2 regions of the Paenibacillus sp. FSL P4-0113 genome follow, and region 2 is predicted to be linked to the other one. Evidence: a T-box and tRNA genes for the amino acid it is inferred to sense, from the RefSeq annotation. Region 2 holds a T-box; the other holds one or more tRNA genes.
The links. A T-box is a leader RNA that pairs with one kind of tRNA and senses whether it is charged. The one in region 2 lies ahead of leuS (leucine--tRNA ligase), so its partner is inferred to be a tRNA-Leu.

Region 1 (4,606 bases), 550 kb from region 2:
CAGTAAAATAGCATCTTCCCTTACATGATGGTGAATATAAACAACCACTGGACCTTCAGTTTTGGCGAACGCGTAAGGATTCGGACAAAATACCCGGTACCCTACACCCTGTACATCTAAAACGACATATTCATTTTCCAAATGGGCCACAGAACCACGCAAGAAATCTATCATTTTCGCAATACCTCATTTAATTTTGAATTTAGTCCATAGGAGTGCGCATGACAAATAGCCACCGCCAAAGCATCCGCTACATCGTCCGGTTTCGGCACAGTTTGAAGCTTTAGAAACATTCTAACCATTTCTTGTACCTGTTTCTTCTCAGCCTTACCATACCCTACAATAGCCTGCTTTACCTGCATCGGCGTGTATTCACCTATAGGCAAATTACGTTGTTTTGCAGCCAGCACCAGCACCCCACGTGCCTGACTTACAGACATAGCGGTTGTAACGTTGCGATTAAAAAAGAGCTTCTCCAGTGCTACTGCATCAGGCTTATATTTATCTATTAATTGCAACATGCCTTCATACACATGAAGCAGCCTTTCTTCTTCCGGTGTATGAGCCTCCGTCTGGATGCAGCCATACTGTACAGGCACCACTTTACTGCCAATCTTGTCTACAAACCCGAAGCCCACAATAGCAATACCCGGATCAATTCCTAGAAAACGCAAAAAAATCTCTCCTCTATCGCTCAATCATGGCGTAACTAACCAATAGTCAACGTTATCCTGAATATACTCAAAAGCCAAATACCATATAAAGCGAACATATGTGTCGTTCTTTTCATTATAACAAAACTTTGTATCTAATAGAGGAAAAAATTTAAACATGAGTAAAAACATAAAAAGAGACGCTTCAAGCCTCACCTCATGGGCAAAGCCTAACGTCTCGCAGTTGTAATCAATAGTGCTGTTTTAATACCCTTTGTGTTCGCTCCACGGCAAAGTCACTAAAAGTGGAAATTACACTGTTATACTCATTTATATCCTGTACACGGATTCCCTGCTGAAGTTGTTTATACACCCCTTCTGGCAAGGCCGTCTCCATGGAACCCACATCCAATTGAAAAAAAGTGCGGATAACTTTTTCTCTTTTAGGCAGTCCTTCATACAATGTAAGCTGGCCGTCAGTGCTCAAACCCATGTATCCACGCTCTTTGCATGACTCTGACAAGTCTTCCACCCTGCGTTCCAGCCACACCTCTCCTTTGGTATTAAGTCGTCCCTTCCAATCGGGATGTTGCTTCAGTAAGGTCTCTAGCTGCTGTGAACTTAGCGTTCCCAAGGAAAGTGTTTCCGTACCACATACGTAGGTGGTTAACAGACGGGTCTTCCTGCTTATACCGGAAGCACGAATACTTTGTAATAGTTGCATATGTGAGGAGTGATCTTCAGTTGGACCGAGATGTGAAGCCTCCTCCATGCCCTCCTCTGCCATGACGGTAGTAGCGAGTGGCTGTGACAACATAGCCTGCATATAATTCGATAACAGAATACCCAACCCTGCCAGCAAACAAGCCGCACCCAAAATGCTACAGGCCCACACTGTTCTTCTCCACTGTTTCCAGCGCCGTTTCATCTGCTTTTTCCAACTTAATCGCTTCACAGTAATCCCTTCCGTCCCACTTTTTGTGTTAGTGTGACCTGGCGATTACTGATTTATACAAAAAGATAATTAATATAACAAAAAAGCCGCTGCTTCCAGCGACTTTCCTTTTGAATCGGGATGACACGATTTGAACATGCGACCCCCTGGTCCCAAACCAGGTGCTCTACCAAGCTGAGCTACATCCCGAAATACATGCCGGTGAGAGGACTCGAACCTCCACGGTTTCCCTCACGATTTTGAGTCGCGCGCGTCTGCCAATTCCGCCACACCGGCTTATGAAGTTAATGGCGCGCCCTGAGAGATTCGAACTCCCGGCCTTTTGATTCGTAGTCAAACGCTCTATCCAGCTGAGCTAAGGGCGCAAATATGGAGCGGACGACGGGAATCGAACCCGCGACCCTCGCCTTGGCAAGGCGATGCTCTACCGCTGAGCCACGTCCGCAATATCATTATATCCATGACATATAAGTGCATGAATGGTGAGCCATGAAGGACTCGAACCTTCGACACCCTGATTAAAAGTCAGGTGCTCTACCAACTGAGCTAATGGCTCCCAACAGGGTAACATAACTTTGTGAAAATGGCGGAACTGACGGGATTCGAACCCGCGATCTCCTGCGTGACAGGCAGGCATGTTAGGCCTCTACACCACAGTTCCATAGCAGTTTACATTCAAAAGTTAATTGGTTGCGGGGGCAGGATTTGAACCTGCGACCTTCGGGTTATGAGCCCGACGAGCTACCGAACTGCTCCACCCCGCGATAATATTAGGGACTGCTATTTAAATAAATGGTGGAGGCTGAGGGGCTCGAACCCCCGACCCTCTGCTTGTAAGGCAGATGCTCTCCCAGCTGAGCTAAGCCTCCATACTACTTATGACCCGTAGGGGATTCGAACCCCTGTTACCTCCGTGAAAGGGAGGTGTCTTAACCCCTTGACCAACGGGCCATACAATAAAATAATTATGGCGGAGAGAGAGGGATTCGAACCCTCGAGACGCTTTTGGCGCCTACACGATTTCCAATCGTGCTCCTTCGGCCAACTCGGACACCTCTCCATATGGCTCCCCGAACAGGACTCGAACCTGTGACAACTCGATTAACAGTCGAGTGCTCTACCAACTGAGCTATCAGGGAATAATAATCATAAAGCTCTGCTTGGCGACGTCCTACTCTCCCAGGACCCTGCGGTCCAAGTACCATCGGCGCTGGAGGGCTTAACGGTCGTGTTCGGGATGGGTACGTGTGGAACCCCTCCGCTATCGCCACCAAACATGAATTTGCTACGCAAATTCTTCCGTACGGCTATTCAGTTCATCACTTATCGTGTGAATGAATAGCCATGCGCTTGTTGTATGTCACTTGTACATACCTTCAAGGTTACACCCTGAAAACTGGATCCGAAACTCATTGCGTCTTATCTTAGGATAAGCCCTCGACCGATTAGTATTGGTCAGCTCCATGCATTACTGCACTTCCACCCCCAACCTATCTACCTCGTCGTCTTCAAGGGGTCTTACTAATTGGGAAATCTCATCTTGAGGGGGGCTTCACGCTTAGATGCTTTCAGCGCTTATCCCTTCCGTACATAGCTACCCAGCGGTGCTCCTGGCGGAACAACTGGTACACCAGCGGTACGTCCATCCCGGTCCTCTCGTACTAAGGACAGCTCCTCTCAAATTTCCTACGCCCACGACAGATAGGGACCGAACTGTCTCACGACGTTCTGAACCCAGCTCGCGTACCGCTTTAATGGGCGAACAGCCCAACCCTTGGGACCTACTTCAGCCCCAGGATGCGATGAGCCGACATCGAGGTGCCAAACCTCCCCGTCGATGTGGACTCTTGGGGGAGATAAGCCTGTTATCCCCAGGGTAGCTTTTATCCGTTGAGCGATGGCCCTTCCATGCGGTACCACCGGATCACTAAGCCCGACTTTCGTCCCTGCTCGACTTGTAGGTCTCGCAGTCAAGCTCCCTTCTGCCTTTGCACTCTTCGAATGATTTCCAACCATTCTGAGGGAACCTTGGGGCGCCTCCGTTACTCTTTAGGAGGCGACCGCCCCAGTCAAACTGCCCACCTGACACTGTCCTCGCACCGGTTCACGGTACCAAGTTAGAACCTAGATACGATCAGGGTGGTATCCCAAGGATGCCTCCCTTCAAGCTGGCGCTCAAAGTTCTACGGCTCCCACCTATCCTGTACAGATCGTACCCAAATTCAATATCAAGCTGCAGTAAAGCTCCATGGGGTCTTTCCGTCTTGTCGCGGGTAACCTGCATCTTCACAGGTATTAAAATTTCACCGGATCTCTCGTTGAGACAGCGCCCAAGTCGTTACGCCATTCGTGCGGGTCAGAATTTACCTGACAAGGAATTTCGCTACCTTAGGACCGTTATAGTTACGGCCGCCGTTTACTGGGGCTTCGGTTCATAGCTTCGCTCTTGCGAGCTTACCACTCCCCTTAACCTTCCAGCACCGGGCAGGCGTCAGCCCGTATACTTCGCCTTGCGGCTTCGCACAGACCTGTGTTTTTGCTAAACAGTCGCTTGGGCCTTTTCACTGCGGCCCCCTCGGGCTATTCACCCTACCGAGGCACCCCTTCTCCCGAAGTTACGGGGTCATTTTGCCGAGTTCCTTAACGAGAGTTCTTCCGCGCGCCTTAGAATTCTCTTCTCGCCTACCTGTGTCGGTTTGCGGTACGGGCACCTTCTCCTGGCTAGAGGCTTTTCTTGGCAGTCTGAGATCATGACCTTCGCTACTACAATTTTCGCTCCCCATCACAGCCCAGCCTTAACGATGTGCGGATTTGCCTACACACCAGCCTCACTGCTTAGACGGACATCCATCAGTCCGCGTCACTACCCTACTGCGTCACCCCATCGCTCATAACGGATTACGGTGGTACAGGAATTTCGACCTGTTGTCCTTCGACTACGCCTATCGGCCTCGCCTTAGGTCCCGACTTACCCTGAGCGGACGAACCTTCCTCAGGA
Region 2 (14,525 bases):
TCAAGCAACGGTTTGGTATTAGTAAATCCGCCTTCAAGCGTGCGATGGGCAAGCTGATGAAGGAAGGAATGGTTACACAAAAGGAAAACTGGACCTACCTGGTGGAGAAAATGCCGAAACCGAAGGACGGGAATGGGGAATAAAAAATGGCTTCTTACCGGAAGTTTGCCTATGTGTATGATGAGCTGATGCAGGACATGCCGTACCCGGACTGGTTGCGCTTTGCACGGCAGGCTTGGGATCAGTACGGGATGCCGCATACGGTGGCCGAGCTGGGCTGCGGAACGGGTTCAATTACGATTCCCCTGGTTAACTCAGGGTTCGAAGTGGCTGGAATCGACTTATCCTCTGACATGCTGGCAGTAGCCCGTCGCAAAATGGAAACCACTCCACAGGGACAGCGATTGTTTCGTGAGGGAAGCGTTCGCTGGATACAGCAGGATATGAGAGAATGGATTTTACCCGAGCCTGTGGATTCTGTAATTTCTTTTTGCGATTGTCTGAATTACTTGTTGGAGGAAGAAGATATCATTTCTACTTTTCGCAGAACGCATGTTGGTCTGAAGCCTGGCGGAACCTTTTTGTTCGATGTGCATCATCCCCAGACGTTTTTACGTTATGATGAAGAGCAGCCTTTCGTACTGGACGAACGCTCTATCTCATATATCTGGACATGTGCGTTGGACACTCCCCGTTGTGAAATTGAGCATCATCTTAGTATCTTTGCGAAAGCAGAACATGAAGGACGCGATCTATACCAGCGTTTCGAGGAAATACATGTACAACGTGCCTATGACCCAGACTGGATGAAGGCAGAATTGTCCAAAGCGGGTTTTCGCGATGTGAAGGTATATGCGGATTTTGAATGGGTAGAAGCAGAAGATGACGCGGCGAGACTGTTTTATGTTGCTGTAAAATAGCAAAGATTCATTGAACGAATATGGGAAAAAAAAGACGCTTTTCATGATGACATGAAGGGCGTCTTTTTGCACTTATATATTCACTTTATAGTTCAACTGAAGCTCATCACCCGGTACACCCCGAATGCCCCAGTTCTGTTTGGGTGTTTCAAATATAGTAATCTCAAGATCCTGTGGAGAAATACCCAAAAGATCGTTAATTCTTTGGAATAACAGGCTAATGAGTTGCTTCTTAGCTTCTATCGTTCTGCCTTCAAAGATACTGATTTCAATAATGGTGTACGCCTCAGAGCGACCATCGGCATATATAAAATCTTCCTGATCCATAGGAAAAAAACGATGAAACCTCTTGTCAGGAGGATATTTGAACGCATCCACCACAGCAGAATGAATCACCTCTGAAAGTTGCTTTTTGATTGGATTTAGAGTCTCTTTTATTCCGTAAATTTTAATTTGTGCCATGTCTCAGCTCACCTTTCTTATCTCAACTCATCTCAGCTTGAAGCGATTTAACTCGGAATTATTATAAAACATTCGTATGCATGTGTCATGAAAATTTAGTATGGAGAGGGCTCTTAACACCAAAGGTAGTCCTTATTTGACTTTTTTCGCGGTTTTCAATATAATAGTGCCATTATTAACGGTTAAACAATCGCTGATGAGGAATAGTAGCTTTGTCTGGACATGTAGAGAGCCGGCGGGTGGTGCAAGCCGGTTGACAGCACAAAGTGAACTCGCCTCGGAGATATGCGTCCAACGCAGGAACGCCCTATACTGGTGCTTGTATCCTGTTATTAACCCGCATCGGATCACCTCCGTTATCAGGTGCAAAGGGAGTAGAACGCGAAGAACGCTTTCTGCTAACTAGGGTGGTACCACGGGAATATAACCTCTCGTCCCTAGCGCTGACACGCTACGGGATGCAGAGGTTTTTTTGTTGCATACCGTTTGAGGAGGAAAAGACAATGACAGACACACAGCCGAAGCACGGCTATCAACCGCAAAGTATTGAACCAAAATGGCAGAAATATTGGGATGAGAACAAGACGTTCCGCACCGGGGAAGAACCGGGCAAACCGAAGTTTTATGCTTTGGATATGTTTCCGTACCCATCTGGAGCCGGCCTGCATGTAGGCCACCCGGAGGGCTACACAGCTACGGATATTGTTTCACGTTATAAAAGAATGCGCGGCTACAACGTACTGCATCCGATGGGTTGGGACGCCTTCGGTCTGCCTGCGGAGCAGCATGCGCTGGATACAGGGGAGCACCCACGCGAAATTACGGTGAAAAACGTAAATAACTTCCGCCGTCAAATCAAATCGCTCGGCTTCTCCTACGACTGGGATCGTGAAATCAGCACGACGGATCCTGATTATTACAAATGGACACAATGGATCTTCATCCAGCTGTACAAGCGCGGCCTTGCATATGTAGCTGAAGTACCTGTGAACTGGTGCCCAGCGCTGGGAACGGTGCTGGCGAATGAAGAAGTTATTGACGGTAAGAGTGAGCGTGGCGGTCATCCGGTCGTCCGTAAACCAATGCGTCAATGGATGCTGAAAATTACGGAATACGCGGATCGTCTGCTGGATGATCTGGAGGAACTGGATTGGTCTGAGAGTATTAAGGATATGCAACGGAACTGGATCGGTAAGTCTACCGGGGCAGAGGTTCGTTTTCCGATTGAAGGCTATGACGAGCAACTCACAGTATTTACAACTCGCCCAGATACACTGTTCGGCGCAAGCTACTGTGTGCTGGCACCAGAGCAGGAATTGGTGGATATTATCACTACGCCTGAGCAAAAGGATGCTGTACAACAGTACCGTGAACAAGCTGCTCGTAAAAGCGATCTGGAGCGTACGGATCTGGCCAAGGATAAAACAGGCGTATTCACAGGAGCTTATGCAGTGAACCCAGTGAACGGCGAAAAGCTGCCGATCTGGATTGCTGACTATGTACTGGCAGGCTACGGAACTGGAGCGATTATGGCTGTACCTGCTCACGATACGCGTGACTGGGAATTTGCCAAGCAATTCGGATTGAATATCATTGAGGTTGTCCAAGGTGGAGATGTGGCTAATGAGCCATATACTGAGGATGGACCGCACGTGAATTCAGGCCCGCTGAATGGACTTACCAACGAGGAAGCGATTCCGAAGATGATTGAATGGCTGGAAGCCGAGGGCAAAGGACACGGCAAAGTCACCTACCGCCTGCGTGACTGGCTGTTCAGCCGTCAACGCTATTGGGGCGAGCCGATTCCGGTAATTCATCTGGAGGATGGAACGATCAAAACGGTTCCTGAGGACCAACTTCCGCTCGTACTGCCGGAGATGGACAATATTAAGCCTTCAGGTACAGGTGAATCCCCGCTGGCGAACGCAACAGATTGGGTGGAAACCATTGATCCTGAGACAGGTATGAAAGCACGTCGCGAGACGAATACAATGCCACAATGGGCAGGAAGTTGCTGGTATTACCTGCGCTTTATTGATCCGAAAAATAACAAAGAGCTTGTATCCAAAGAGAAACAACGTGAATGGATGCCTGTTGATTTGTATATTGGCGGAGCTGAACATGCGGTTCTTCACTTGCTGTATGCCCGTTTCTGGCATAAGGTATTGTATGATATCGGCGTAGTGGAAACGAAAGAGCCTTTTTATAAGCTGGTCAACCAGGGTATGATTTTGGGCAACAACAATGAAAAAATGAGTAAATCACGCGGTAATGTCATTAATCCTGATGATATTGTCAATACGTTTGGCGCCGATACGCTGCGTATTTATGAGATGTTTATGGGGCCGCTGGAAGCGACCAAGCCATGGAATGAGAATGGGGTAGAGGGAGCGCATCGTTTTCTGTCCCGCGTATGGCGCCTGTTTGTTTCCGAGGATGGTAGCCTGAACGATAAAATTACAAATGACGGCGGTAGCGATGAGTTCAATCGTACTTGGCATAAAACGCTGAAAAAAGTAACCGAAGATCTGGATGCACTGCGCTTCAATACAGCGATCAGCCAGCTGATGATCTTCACCAACGATGCATATAAAGCAGACCTTCTGCCGCGTGCAGCAATGGAAAACTTCGTGCAAATGCTGTCGCCGCTTGCACCCCATCTGGCCGAGGAATTGTGGCAGCTGCTGGGGCACAATGATAGCATTACCTACGCGGCTTGGCCTGCTTATGATGAAGCATGGACGGTGGACGCCGAAGTGGAAATTGTTGTGCAAGTGAATGGTAAAATTGTGCAGCGTGCAACGATTGCCAAGGATCTTGATGCTAAAGCGATGGAAGCATTCGCTGTGTCGTTGGACAATGTTCAGCAGGCACTGGCCGGCAAAACGATCCGCAAGGTAATTGCTGTTCCAGGTAAGCTGGTTAATATTGTTGCCGGTTAATTGGCTTTAAGCCGAAGGAGACATCTATCTTTTGCATGTCCTCTTCATATTTGTTGTGCGTTACCTGTATCAGCTCGGGAAAGACACTATGCAGGCTGATGTCCAACAGTGCGAGAGCTTCGGCGGTAATACCTCCGGGAACCGCTACTCTGGCCTGTAACTCGGCTGGTGTCATCCCGCCTTCCGTGAGCAGCTTTCCAGTGCCGATGATCATTTCACCGGCCAGTGCGCATAGCTCCGTACGGTCCATACCTGTAGCTTGAACTGCGGCTTGAATCCACTGGTCCATAAAAAAGGCCAAGAAAGCAGGACCACAACTCGAAAAATCCGACGTGATCCGAGTATAAGATTCTTTAACCCGAATCGGCCTGCTGATGTGGGACATAAGCTCTTCCAGAAGGAAGCGGTCCTCCTCTGTAATCCGGCTTCCATGGATGCATAGTGAGGCTCCGCTGCCTACTTGGTGGGTGATACTGGGGATAATTTTGGACACTTTAGCTTTCAGTGCATGCTCTAAAATACGAATCTGCACCGGGCTTGTGATAGATACGACGATTTGCTCTTCTGTAATGACGTTGCGTATTTCATCCGTTACGGCTTTTGATTCCAGCGGCTTCACACAGATAAACAGAACATCGCTTTCCGCTGCCGTTTCACGGTTGCTTTGGACTGCATGCAAACCTGGATAACGACGGGCTAGCTCGGTTACCTTGGAATGCGTTCGATTACTTGCTGATATTTGCTGCGGCTTGAGTGCGTTAGAATGAATAAAAGACTGAATTAGCAGACTTCCCATGCTGCCAGTCCCGATAAATCCAACTTTCATTGTTCAACGTCCTCCTTTCATACTTTGCGGTATAGACGCTGTGCTGTCAGCTGTCATTCTTCTTAGTGTATGCGCCTGGTCTTGGCCGACATGACGAATTTTATGTCTGAGCATGTTAGATCGTGCCCGGGGTCGTACCACTTTATTGTAAAAATGCTCACAGCGAGACCGTATGGAGGTTGTTTACACCCTCCGGCTAAACGGGAATTGGACAGACTTGCTCTGTTTGATAGAGGCGGTGTTTTCAGTCGGCTCAATTTCTCGAATCCATGTGGAGTAGGGGACGATACGGAAATGAAACGCGTATGGACAGGAACAGCGATAACGCTTGCTGTAATCGGCAGTGGACTTATTTTATTTGCCGGAGGACAGCGTTCTGAGCCGCAAGAAGAGTGGACTTTACTTAACCATAAGGTGGAGCAGGCTGTGGCGATGGATTCAGAGCCAAATGAGTCGCAGCGCAGCAGTGACTATGCCCAGGAAAAGCCTGCTGTAAAAGAACCTTCAGACAAAGCTGAGCGCAGTAGGAATGCCGAAGCCGCTTACAAAGTGAAAAGTGATACTGTGCAGATATCTACTGGTGTATCTGCTGCTGTGAGCGGAAACTCTATTGCGGGAAATTCGAGTGCCGTAAAGCAGTCAGGTGTTGCGGATCCGACCTCAGACACAGGTATTGTCAGTTCGAGTGGTGCAACGACGAGTAGGACCAATACGGTAAGTGATTCGGTTACTACACCCGTTTCCGGCGGAAAAAAGGTAAACATCAACACGGCGACTGCTGCCGAGTTAATGGAGCTACCAGGGGTTGGGTCTAAGAAAGCCGAGGCTATTTTGAACTACCGCAATCAGCACGGGGCGTTCAAACGTGTGAATGATTTGGATCATGTAAAAGGAATCGGAGCTAAAATGTTGGCGAAAATGAAGCCGTATGTCAGCTTGTAACTTATGTAATAATTACAATGTTTATACCCTGAGAACGGCGGTAGCGGATATGGTTTACGTTTTAACTTGTTTATACGGGAGAGATGGAAATGAGTGCAGATGTACGCAAGGACTGGGACACCTACTTCATGGATATCGCTTATATGGTATCCACCCGTTCGCGCTGCGCGCGGCGTCATGTTGGAGCCGTACTTGTACAAGGTAAAAAGCTCTTGGGGACGGCCTATAATGGAGCACCATCGGGGGTGCCTGACTGTTCAGAGGCAGGTTGTATGATTTCAGAGGAGTATGAGGTCGTTCACCGTGATGGGCACGAGGAAATGGTTAAAAAGCAGCGTTGTATTCGCACTATTCATGCAGAGCAGAACCTGCTGCTGTTTACTGACCGAATTGATCGTGAAGGCTCTTCAGTATATGTCACCGACCAGCCATGCTGGACGTGTGCCAATATGTTGGCGAACAGCGGTATTGTGGAGATTGTATACCACCGACCTTATCCCAAAGATGCCGACAAGGTTCGTGCTATGATGGAGGAAAAGGGCATCGCTTTTCGCATGCTGAAGACCTATCATCCACCAAAAGAAACGCTGATGGATGTTATGAATTAAAAAGTAAACGAGGAAGAACCTCTGACGAATGCTATTTTGTCAGAGGTTCTTTTTGTTTTGTGTTTTTAAACAGAAAGCAATGTTTGCTACCGGAAGGTGATCGTATTCAAGCTAAGCTTGTGTTAACTAGACCTATATTGACCCTTACTGTTTGTTGGATTACAGGAAGTGCAGGAGCATGTCTGTATTCTGGACGTATGCTTTTGTTACTCTGGGCGGGGATTACTCTGATCTTTCCGCTTATAGCTTTATTGATGAAAATCCCCATCCGGCATATGGTGTTACTTTGGCTTGTATTCAGCGGAGGTGGATTTCATTGGTTTTGGCATGATATGCATAATGTTAGCAGTATTCCCGATGCTCTTCATGTATCGTCATCTATGGTGGAAGACATGCCTGTTCAAGCAGCAGGGTTTATCGCTTCTGAAGTGCAGGTAGATGGTGATCGAACACAGTTTGAGATGAGAGTTACTTCAATCAATCACTTCGGAAATCATTCGAACAAGGACGAGAATCGTGCACCAATTTCTGAACAGGTCATTGTTCATATCAAGTTGGCTGCCAAGCAGGAACAGCAACTTGCGGCAGCATGGCAACGTGGAGATGCGATCCTACTGCGTGGCACCTTAAAGGCTCCTGCAAAAGCGGGGAACTTTGGTGGCTTTGATTACAGTGAATACCTGCACACACAGGAAATCCACTGGTTTTTCAAAGGCGATGGGGCAGCCTCGTTACAGAAGCAGGATGCTTCACTATGGAACCGCTACACTTTGTTCAGGTGGAATGACCAGCTTAGGGAGCAGCTAGGACAGAGAATGGAACTGGCATTTACATCGCTTCATCACGCAGGATATATGAAAGGACTGGTACTTGGGGTAACAGATGAGTTGGACCCAGCAACCTATAACGAGTTTACGCAGCTTGGTTTAACGCATATTTTAGCAATATCGGGCATGCATGTGGCGGTATATGCAGCTACACTATTATATCTACTCAGGCTGTTACGAGTTAGCCGCGAGACATCTCTTACGGTCGTGATGATACTCATTCCGGCTTATGTCCTGCTGACTGGTGCTTCTGCCTCTGTTGTGAGGGCAGGAATTATGGCGATGATCGGCTTGTTTGCAGCCCGACGAGGGTTGCTCAAAGACGGACTTAATATTCTAAGTATATCCGCGCTGCTCATGCTGATTTGGAATCCATATTATCTACTTAGCGTCAGCTTTCAGCTTTCCTTTTTGGTGACAGGTGGGTTGCTCATTTATATGCCGCTTATGAAGCCGTTTTTCGCCAAATGGCCTTTCCTGATCGGCGGTGAAGTTGCGATTACAATTACGGCACAGCTTGTTTCGTTTCCAATGACGGTATTCTACTTTAATCAATTTTCGCTGCTATCATTTGCGGCCAATTTTGTGCTTGTACCCCTTATTACATATATCGTCCTTCCATTGGGTACGGTGGCGATGGGAGTTGCCTTTTTGTGGGGGGATGGGGCTCGCATTTTTGCTTGGCCGGCAGAGCAATTGAACGATTTGACTTTTTTACTAGTAAAATGGCTGAATGTGGATGATGCTTATGTGAGTAATTGGCCGTCTTCCTCCATTCTGTGGGTCATAGCGTATTACGTAGCTTTGTACAGTGTTTTGTACTGGCTCACAACGTGGCTGACATCCCGCAGAAAAACGAACGACATTACCGTCTTGGACTCTACTCCCAATTCATCAACTATCTATACAGGATTAGCAGCTTCTTCAGAGTGGGCGGCTATAGTGCATACGGCTCTTGAACCTGAGGGAGCAGGGAGATTTGCGCGTCGACAGTGGAATGGTTATCGTAATTTGGCACTGGCTCTAAGTGTTATTGCTTGGCTTGGAATATTGTATACAGGTTACCAATCTCCTGGTGAGGGGAATACGGGAATTGTTCAATATCTGGATGTGGGCCAAGGTGACAGCATTTTAATCACAACGCCGGGCGGGAAACATATCTTGGTTGATGGCGGGGGGACAATGGACTTTGCAACAGGGAAAAATGCTTGGCGCAAGCGTGCAGATCCCTACGAGGTAGGTAAAGATACGCTTGTACCCTTACTAAAGCAACGAGGTGTGCATCGACTAGATGCTGTCATTTTAACACACGGAGATCATGATCATGCCGGAGGATTACAAGCTGTGCTTGACCAGATTCCCGTATCTACCTTGTTTTTTAATGGTACCCTGACAGATAAAGCTCCATTCCGTAAGCTGTTGAACACGGCTTTAGATAAGCAGATCAAGCTGTACGGGGCACATCATAGCATGGAATGGGAACCAGACCAGGCTACGAAAATCCGCTTTCTCTATCCGTTTACGCTACCGGATAACGAATCTGAACAGCTGCCTGTTATGAAGGAACAAAATCATTACTCTGTTGCCATGATATTGGAGATGGAGGGAGCCTCCTTTTTGTTCACAGGAGATATGGATGATGCAGCAGAGTCATTGTTGCTTGCTGAATTAACCCCTTCTTCATTCCGTTTGAAAGATGAGGGAGCAACGGGAGGGGCAAGGAATGCTATAGATGTCATGAAAATAGCACATCACGGCAGCAAGTATTCTACCTCGGAAGAGTGGTTATCCTACTGGCGACCGAGAGTATCTGTCATTTCGGTCGGTGCGACCAATACTTACGGACATCCGAATGAAGCGGTATTGGAACGTTTGTCAGCAGTTGATTCTGCTATATATCGAACCGATACGATGGGAGAGATACAGATTCGAGCACAGCCAGGAAAACTGAGTGTGCGGTACCAACGCAAACAGTACAAAACAGATACGAATACAACAACACACTAAAACGGGTGCTCACTCTTAGGAGTGTGTTGTTTGCTTTGAATCCAATCTACATGGACAGTAGCTGTAAGCTTTGATAGAATCAAATGAGCTATGAAAATGAGAATCATTATTAATAGGGAAAATATTGTGAGTTATTTTAAATTTAGAGCTTCAGCTTGTTTGTTCATCATTTCGTTAATGCTGGTATTGAGCGCAATGCTACAAGTGGGGGTGAGACTGCAACGGAAAGCGGTCAATCGGCTGCTGCCAAGACCACATCAACTGGAGATGAAGCTGCCACGCGTACATATGAAAGTGATAAAGGTACAATTACTCTTCTTATTTAATGTTGGGTATTAGAGGTGATGGAGCAGCCAAGGAAAAGATATTTTATCTAAAAGCGTGTGAAGAACCTTTCTGCCGTTAAATCAGGTAAAGTATATCAATACTCAATCGAAGATTTTTATTTTCAAGATCTTGCTCTGACTTATCAATTAGAATGCATATCGGATTTTTTGATTTCCAAGAAGTAACAATATGATATTGCAGCTCGATAGGCTAGCAATTAGATGTAGTAGGAGCTAAGGGAAGGTGACTACCTTCCCTTTTTCTGTTATTCTAAGGGAGGATACGCTGGGGATTCTGGGCTTTTTGGTATAATTTTTTTTGTTGAAAAAATAAAATTAGTGTCAGACGTCTATCCTGCAACAATTTGTAAAAGGGATACGTCTGTAATATTGCAGGGAGAGGGGGATCCTTTGTGGTAGAGCAGGGACTCATTCGAGCCGCTCAATCGGGCGATCGCGACGCTCTCATTACCCTATTAAGAGAGATAGAACAGCATGTGTACCGTACGGCATATTACATTCTAAACAATGAGCAGGACGCCATGGATGCTTCACAAGAAGCCCTCATACGGATCTATTCCAAAATTAACTCTTATGAGGAAAAAGCGCAGTTTAAAACCTGGGTCCAACGCATTGTAACGAATATATGCATCGACAAATTCAGAAGAACGAAGCCCTCGGTTTCCATTGACGAGCACGACATGATATTCAACGATCCCCAAAATGTGGAGGTCGAGGTGTTGACCTCTTACATGGCACAGGATGTTCGTGAGGCTATACAACAGCTTCCGGAGCACCACCGGACGGTAATTGTCTTAAGATATTTGCAGGATTTCTCCTATAACGAGATTGCAGATTCTCTGGATTTGCCGCTAAATACGGTCAAGTCATACTTATATCGTGCAAGACAGCAATTGCAAGGGCTACTTCAGGAATATCAGAAAGGTGGTGTATCAGGATGAAGTGTGGGGAAGAGGTGATGGATTGGATGCAGCGTTATGTGGATCATGAGCTGGGCGAAGAAGAGACGTCCCAATTAATGAACCATATTGCGACTTGCCCGGACTGTGCGGAAAAATTTCTTATTCTTCAGACACTCTCTCGCGAGCTGGAGGAATTGCCTGCGGTTTCCCCGGCGTTCAGCCTGGTGGATTCCATCCTGCCTCAGCTTGATGCCATTGACCGCGCACGTGAAGAGCAGGGAAGTGCGCTTCAGGAAATGCAGCCTGTGGCTGTAGAGCCTGGACCAGTGCCTAGACAACGTACCCAGCCTATACCTTGGTGGAATCGAATGGCTGGGCGCGCTGCTATAGGCGTGGCTGCCGCTGCTGTTGTACTGGGGATTGTAGTATTTAACTTCGAGCCTAAAACAGTACAAGATGCGGAAGGCATACTTACTACCCAGTCGCCCGAAGTGACGAATCCGCAGAATCAGACGGAAACTCTTCCAGGTACAGCCAATGGCAGTGGAGGACATGATACAGCCATTGGTTCGGATTCTACAAAGCAGCCGTCAGAGCAGGGGCAAGAAACGGATGCATCTCAGCCACCTGCGGATAAAGATCCTGGCCTGAGCAAACAAGGTGCAACTAATGCAGACGATGAAAAGAACTCTTCCAAACGGGATGCTGGGGAACGTGACGATCAGCGAGCTGGGGAGGAAGATTCGACGAAGTCTGCACAAGCCGAACATTCTTCTCGTCAGGATGAAGGGCATGGACAGCTACGTACGGATCGTCAGGTGACAAAGGAAAATCCGTCTGCTGGAGATGCTCCTAAATCTGAGGACAAACAGCTAAGTCAGGAAAAATCTGATCAATCCACGATTGCTCCTGATGAACAGTTGGAACCGAAAATGGAAAAAGCACCCCTAGCGGGTACTGCTCAGGACGATAATAATGGTAACACAAGTACGAATGATTCATCTTCGTCGCTTAGTCAGGATTTGAAGGTACAGGATCGAATTGCGTCAAATGAAGCGTCGAAAGAAGCGACTTCCAGAAGCATCACCAAGGATTCGGGCAATGCCTTGGGAACGGATAGCAGCAATGCAGCTTCTAATGATCAGCAATCATCCGTGTCACAAGACCCGGTTCGTAAAGAAGGCTTTGTATCTAATTCACTGGTCTCTCCGGACAACAATAATGCTTCCAACTATAGTGCCCAATCTGCCTCTACAGATCAGCTCAACTCGCCTGATGGTAGCTATGCGGTGGCTATTGAGGGCAAAAAGCTGAAAGTGTATAAGCTTTCCGATAACGGTGTAGACCGAACAACACTGGAAGTCCGTACTCTAAAAGGTGCCTGGGTCAAAGGAAGCTGGTCGGAAGACAGCCAGACCTTTATGTATGAGACGGAGCAGGATGGGACTGCAAGTAAATATACGTACACCGTTCCGCGCAGCACTGGAAAATAGTTTCCCGAAGTTGACACACTTTTAAAAACAGGGAATAAACTATATGAACCGACGTCGTATCCCGACGGCCGAAAGTTTCTAGAGCTTTCTGCTGCCGTGTTGATATAGATGGTGGTGAAGGGATCCTGCCTATAGGTAGGGTCCCTTCGTTTGTGTCATGACTTGCCTTCCGCTCGGATGTCAGGTACGATCAGTGGGTGGGGGGAACGGAAAATGGATGTAAAAACAGCCTCTAAGGCTATTCGCAAAGGTGACATTTCGCCAGTGTATTTGCTATACGGTAGTGAAAAATACCAAATGAAGCAGTTTGTTGAGATGCTTAAAGAGAAAGTGGTGGAAGAGGAGCATCGTGACTTCGCCATCATTCCTTATGATTTAACCGAAACGCCAATTGAGGTGGTCGTGGAGGAGGCGGAAACAGCGCCTTTTCTTGTGCCAAAGAAGCTGATTATTGTACGGGATACCAGTGTATTTGCAGCAGGCAAAGATAGCGGTAAGATAGAGCACCGGCTTGAGACGCTGTTGACTTATATGGATAACCCGACTGACTATAGCGTCATCGTTTTTACGGTTCAGGCTGAAAAGTTGGATGAACGGAAAAAGATTGTCAAAAAGCTAAAAAGTGATGCTTCGGTTATTGCCTTTGCTCCAATGGGTGGAGATGATCTTGTGGCTTGGATCCATAAGCGTGCAGGAGAAAGAGAAGTGCAATTGGCTGCAGGAGCTGCTGAAAGCCTCATTCAATTCACAGGTACTGGGCTGCAATCCTTGGCTGCCGAGATAGACAAGCTGTGTTTATACGCAGGAGCACAGGGAACGATTTCATCCGCTGATATTGAATCCCTGGTGCCTCGTAACACAGAGCAAAACGTATTTGCGATGGTTGAGGATCTGGCTAATTTGCGGCTGGATAAGGCGCTCAGTATTTTTTATGAGTTGCTTAAGCAAAAAGAGGAACCGATCAAGATTGCCGCTTTGATCACGCGACAGTTCCGTATTATGTTGCAGGTCAAAGAACTGGCAGGTCAAAGCTATTCCCAGCAACAAATTGCGAGTCAGCTTAGTTTGCATCCTTATGGGGTGAAAGTTGCGGGGGACCAAGCGCGGAGGTTCCGCCCTGAGCAGCTACGTCAGCTTCTCTACGAATTGGGCGAGCTGGATTATCATATGAAAACAGGTGTCGTTGACAAGGTACTGGGACTGGAGCTATTTTTGATGAAAATGGGTGCGGGGGCTTCGATCTAATTCCACTCATGTGCTGCTAATAGAGTCAGCTTATGTAGCGCAGAATGCTGATGCTGTAAACAAATAAAAGTTATAAACTAAAAAAACCTGATCAGCCAAGGCTGGTCAGGTTTTTTTCATTAACGTATGAAAGTAGCTCTTGCTTACGCTTGAGCTGTAAGAGCGTTAAGTTTTTTCGCCAAGCGAGATTTCTTGCGAGCAGCTGCGTTTTTGTGGATCAGACCTTTAGTTACAGCCTTGTCCAGCTTTTGGGAAGCTACTTTGAAAGCAGCAGCAGCAGTTTCAGCTTCGTTACCTACCAACGCTGTATCGGCAGCTTTTACTGCTGTACGAAGCGCGGATTTTTGGGAAGCGTTCAACGCACGGCGTTTGTCGCTAGTTTTAACGCGTTTGATAGCGGATTTGATGTTTGGCATTACATTCACCTCCTGTAAAGGCATTACTTATGAACACAAACGTTTCACAACTTAAAATATTTTAGCATGCCACACCTCAAATTGCAATAAGAAAACATTCTGAGGCGATGCGAATTACAGGATGAAAATGGATGTGCATAAACCTGTTGGGTGTCTCGCACACTATAGTCAAAGATGGCATCCAAGGAGGCTCAAAAGATGGATCTGGATTTGCAGAAGTACGCGGTACGCACGGATTTGGCATTAGAGGCAAGAGAATTGGCCGAACGGGATCAGCCTGTACCTCTGGCGGGCATAAGTGAGAACGTGGAGGAAGATGACGGAATCAAAATCACACGGCTGGATGTACTGAATGAAGAAGGAGCCAACCGTATCGGGCGGGTACAAGGGCATTACGTTACACTGGAAGTACCCGGCTTGCGTGAAGGCAATACGGGGCTCCAGCAACGTGTAGCTATTGCATTTGCAAAAGAAATGGAGCATTTTATACAAAAAATAGGGATTTCTAATACGGCAAAGGTACTGGTGGTAGGTCTGGGCAACTGGAACGTCACTCCCGATTCACTGGGTCCGCTTGTCGTTGAGAAT

Region 1: it encodes a tRNA-Leu, which carries the amino acid that the T-box ahead of leuS (leucine--tRNA ligase) is inferred to sense. The anticodon was not compared.

The regions. Positions count from the first base shown of each region.
Region 1 is NZ_JBBPAZ010000001.1:2,164,988-2,169,593, forward strand. It holds gene ruvA (Holliday junction branch migration protein RuvA) at 1-174, opposite strand, end outside; gene ruvC (crossover junction endodeoxyribonuclease RuvC) at 171-674, opposite strand; gene MKX46_RS08930 (BofC C-terminal domain-containing protein) at 904-1,608, opposite strand; tRNA gene MKX46_RS08935 (tRNA-Pro) at 1,724-1,797, opposite strand; tRNA gene MKX46_RS08940 (tRNA-Leu) at 1,805-1,884, opposite strand; tRNA gene MKX46_RS08945 (tRNA-Arg) at 1,897-1,973, opposite strand; tRNA gene MKX46_RS08950 (tRNA-Gly) at 1,979-2,053, opposite strand; tRNA gene MKX46_RS08955 (tRNA-Lys) at 2,089-2,164, opposite strand; tRNA gene MKX46_RS08960 (tRNA-Asp) at 2,193-2,269, opposite strand; tRNA gene MKX46_RS08965 (tRNA-Met) at 2,296-2,372, opposite strand; tRNA gene MKX46_RS08970 (tRNA-Val) at 2,402-2,477, opposite strand; tRNA gene MKX46_RS08975 (tRNA-Glu) at 2,488-2,559, opposite strand; tRNA gene MKX46_RS08980 (tRNA-Ser) at 2,577-2,668, opposite strand; tRNA gene MKX46_RS08985 (tRNA-Asn) at 2,672-2,747, opposite strand; rRNA gene rrf (5S ribosomal RNA) at 2,767-2,883, opposite strand; rRNA gene MKX46_RS08995 (23S ribosomal RNA) at 3,034-4,606, opposite strand, start outside.
Region 2 is NZ_JBBPAZ010000001.1:1,608,676-1,623,200, reverse strand. It holds gene MKX46_RS06695 (CvfB family protein) at 1-143, shown strand, start outside; gene MKX46_RS06690 (class I SAM-dependent DNA methyltransferase) at 147-920, shown strand; gene MKX46_RS06685 (tautomerase family protein) at 993-1,382, opposite strand; T-box leader at 1,567-1,824, shown strand; gene leuS (leucine--tRNA ligase) at 1,886-4,324, shown strand; gene comER (late competence protein ComER) at 4,305-5,150, opposite strand; gene MKX46_RS06670 (ComEA family DNA-binding protein) at 5,445-6,092, shown strand; gene MKX46_RS06665 (deoxycytidylate deaminase) at 6,182-6,700, shown strand; gene MKX46_RS06660 (hypothetical protein) at 6,879-7,031, shown strand; gene MKX46_RS06655 (ComEC/Rec2 family competence protein) at 6,961-9,534, shown strand; gene MKX46_RS06650 (RNA polymerase sigma factor) at 10,274-10,822, shown strand; gene MKX46_RS06645 (zf-HC2 domain-containing protein) at 10,819-12,276, shown strand; gene holA (DNA polymerase III subunit delta) at 12,490-13,521, shown strand; gene rpsT (30S ribosomal protein S20) at 13,665-13,937, opposite strand; gene gpr (GPR endopeptidase) at 14,136-14,525, shown strand, end outside.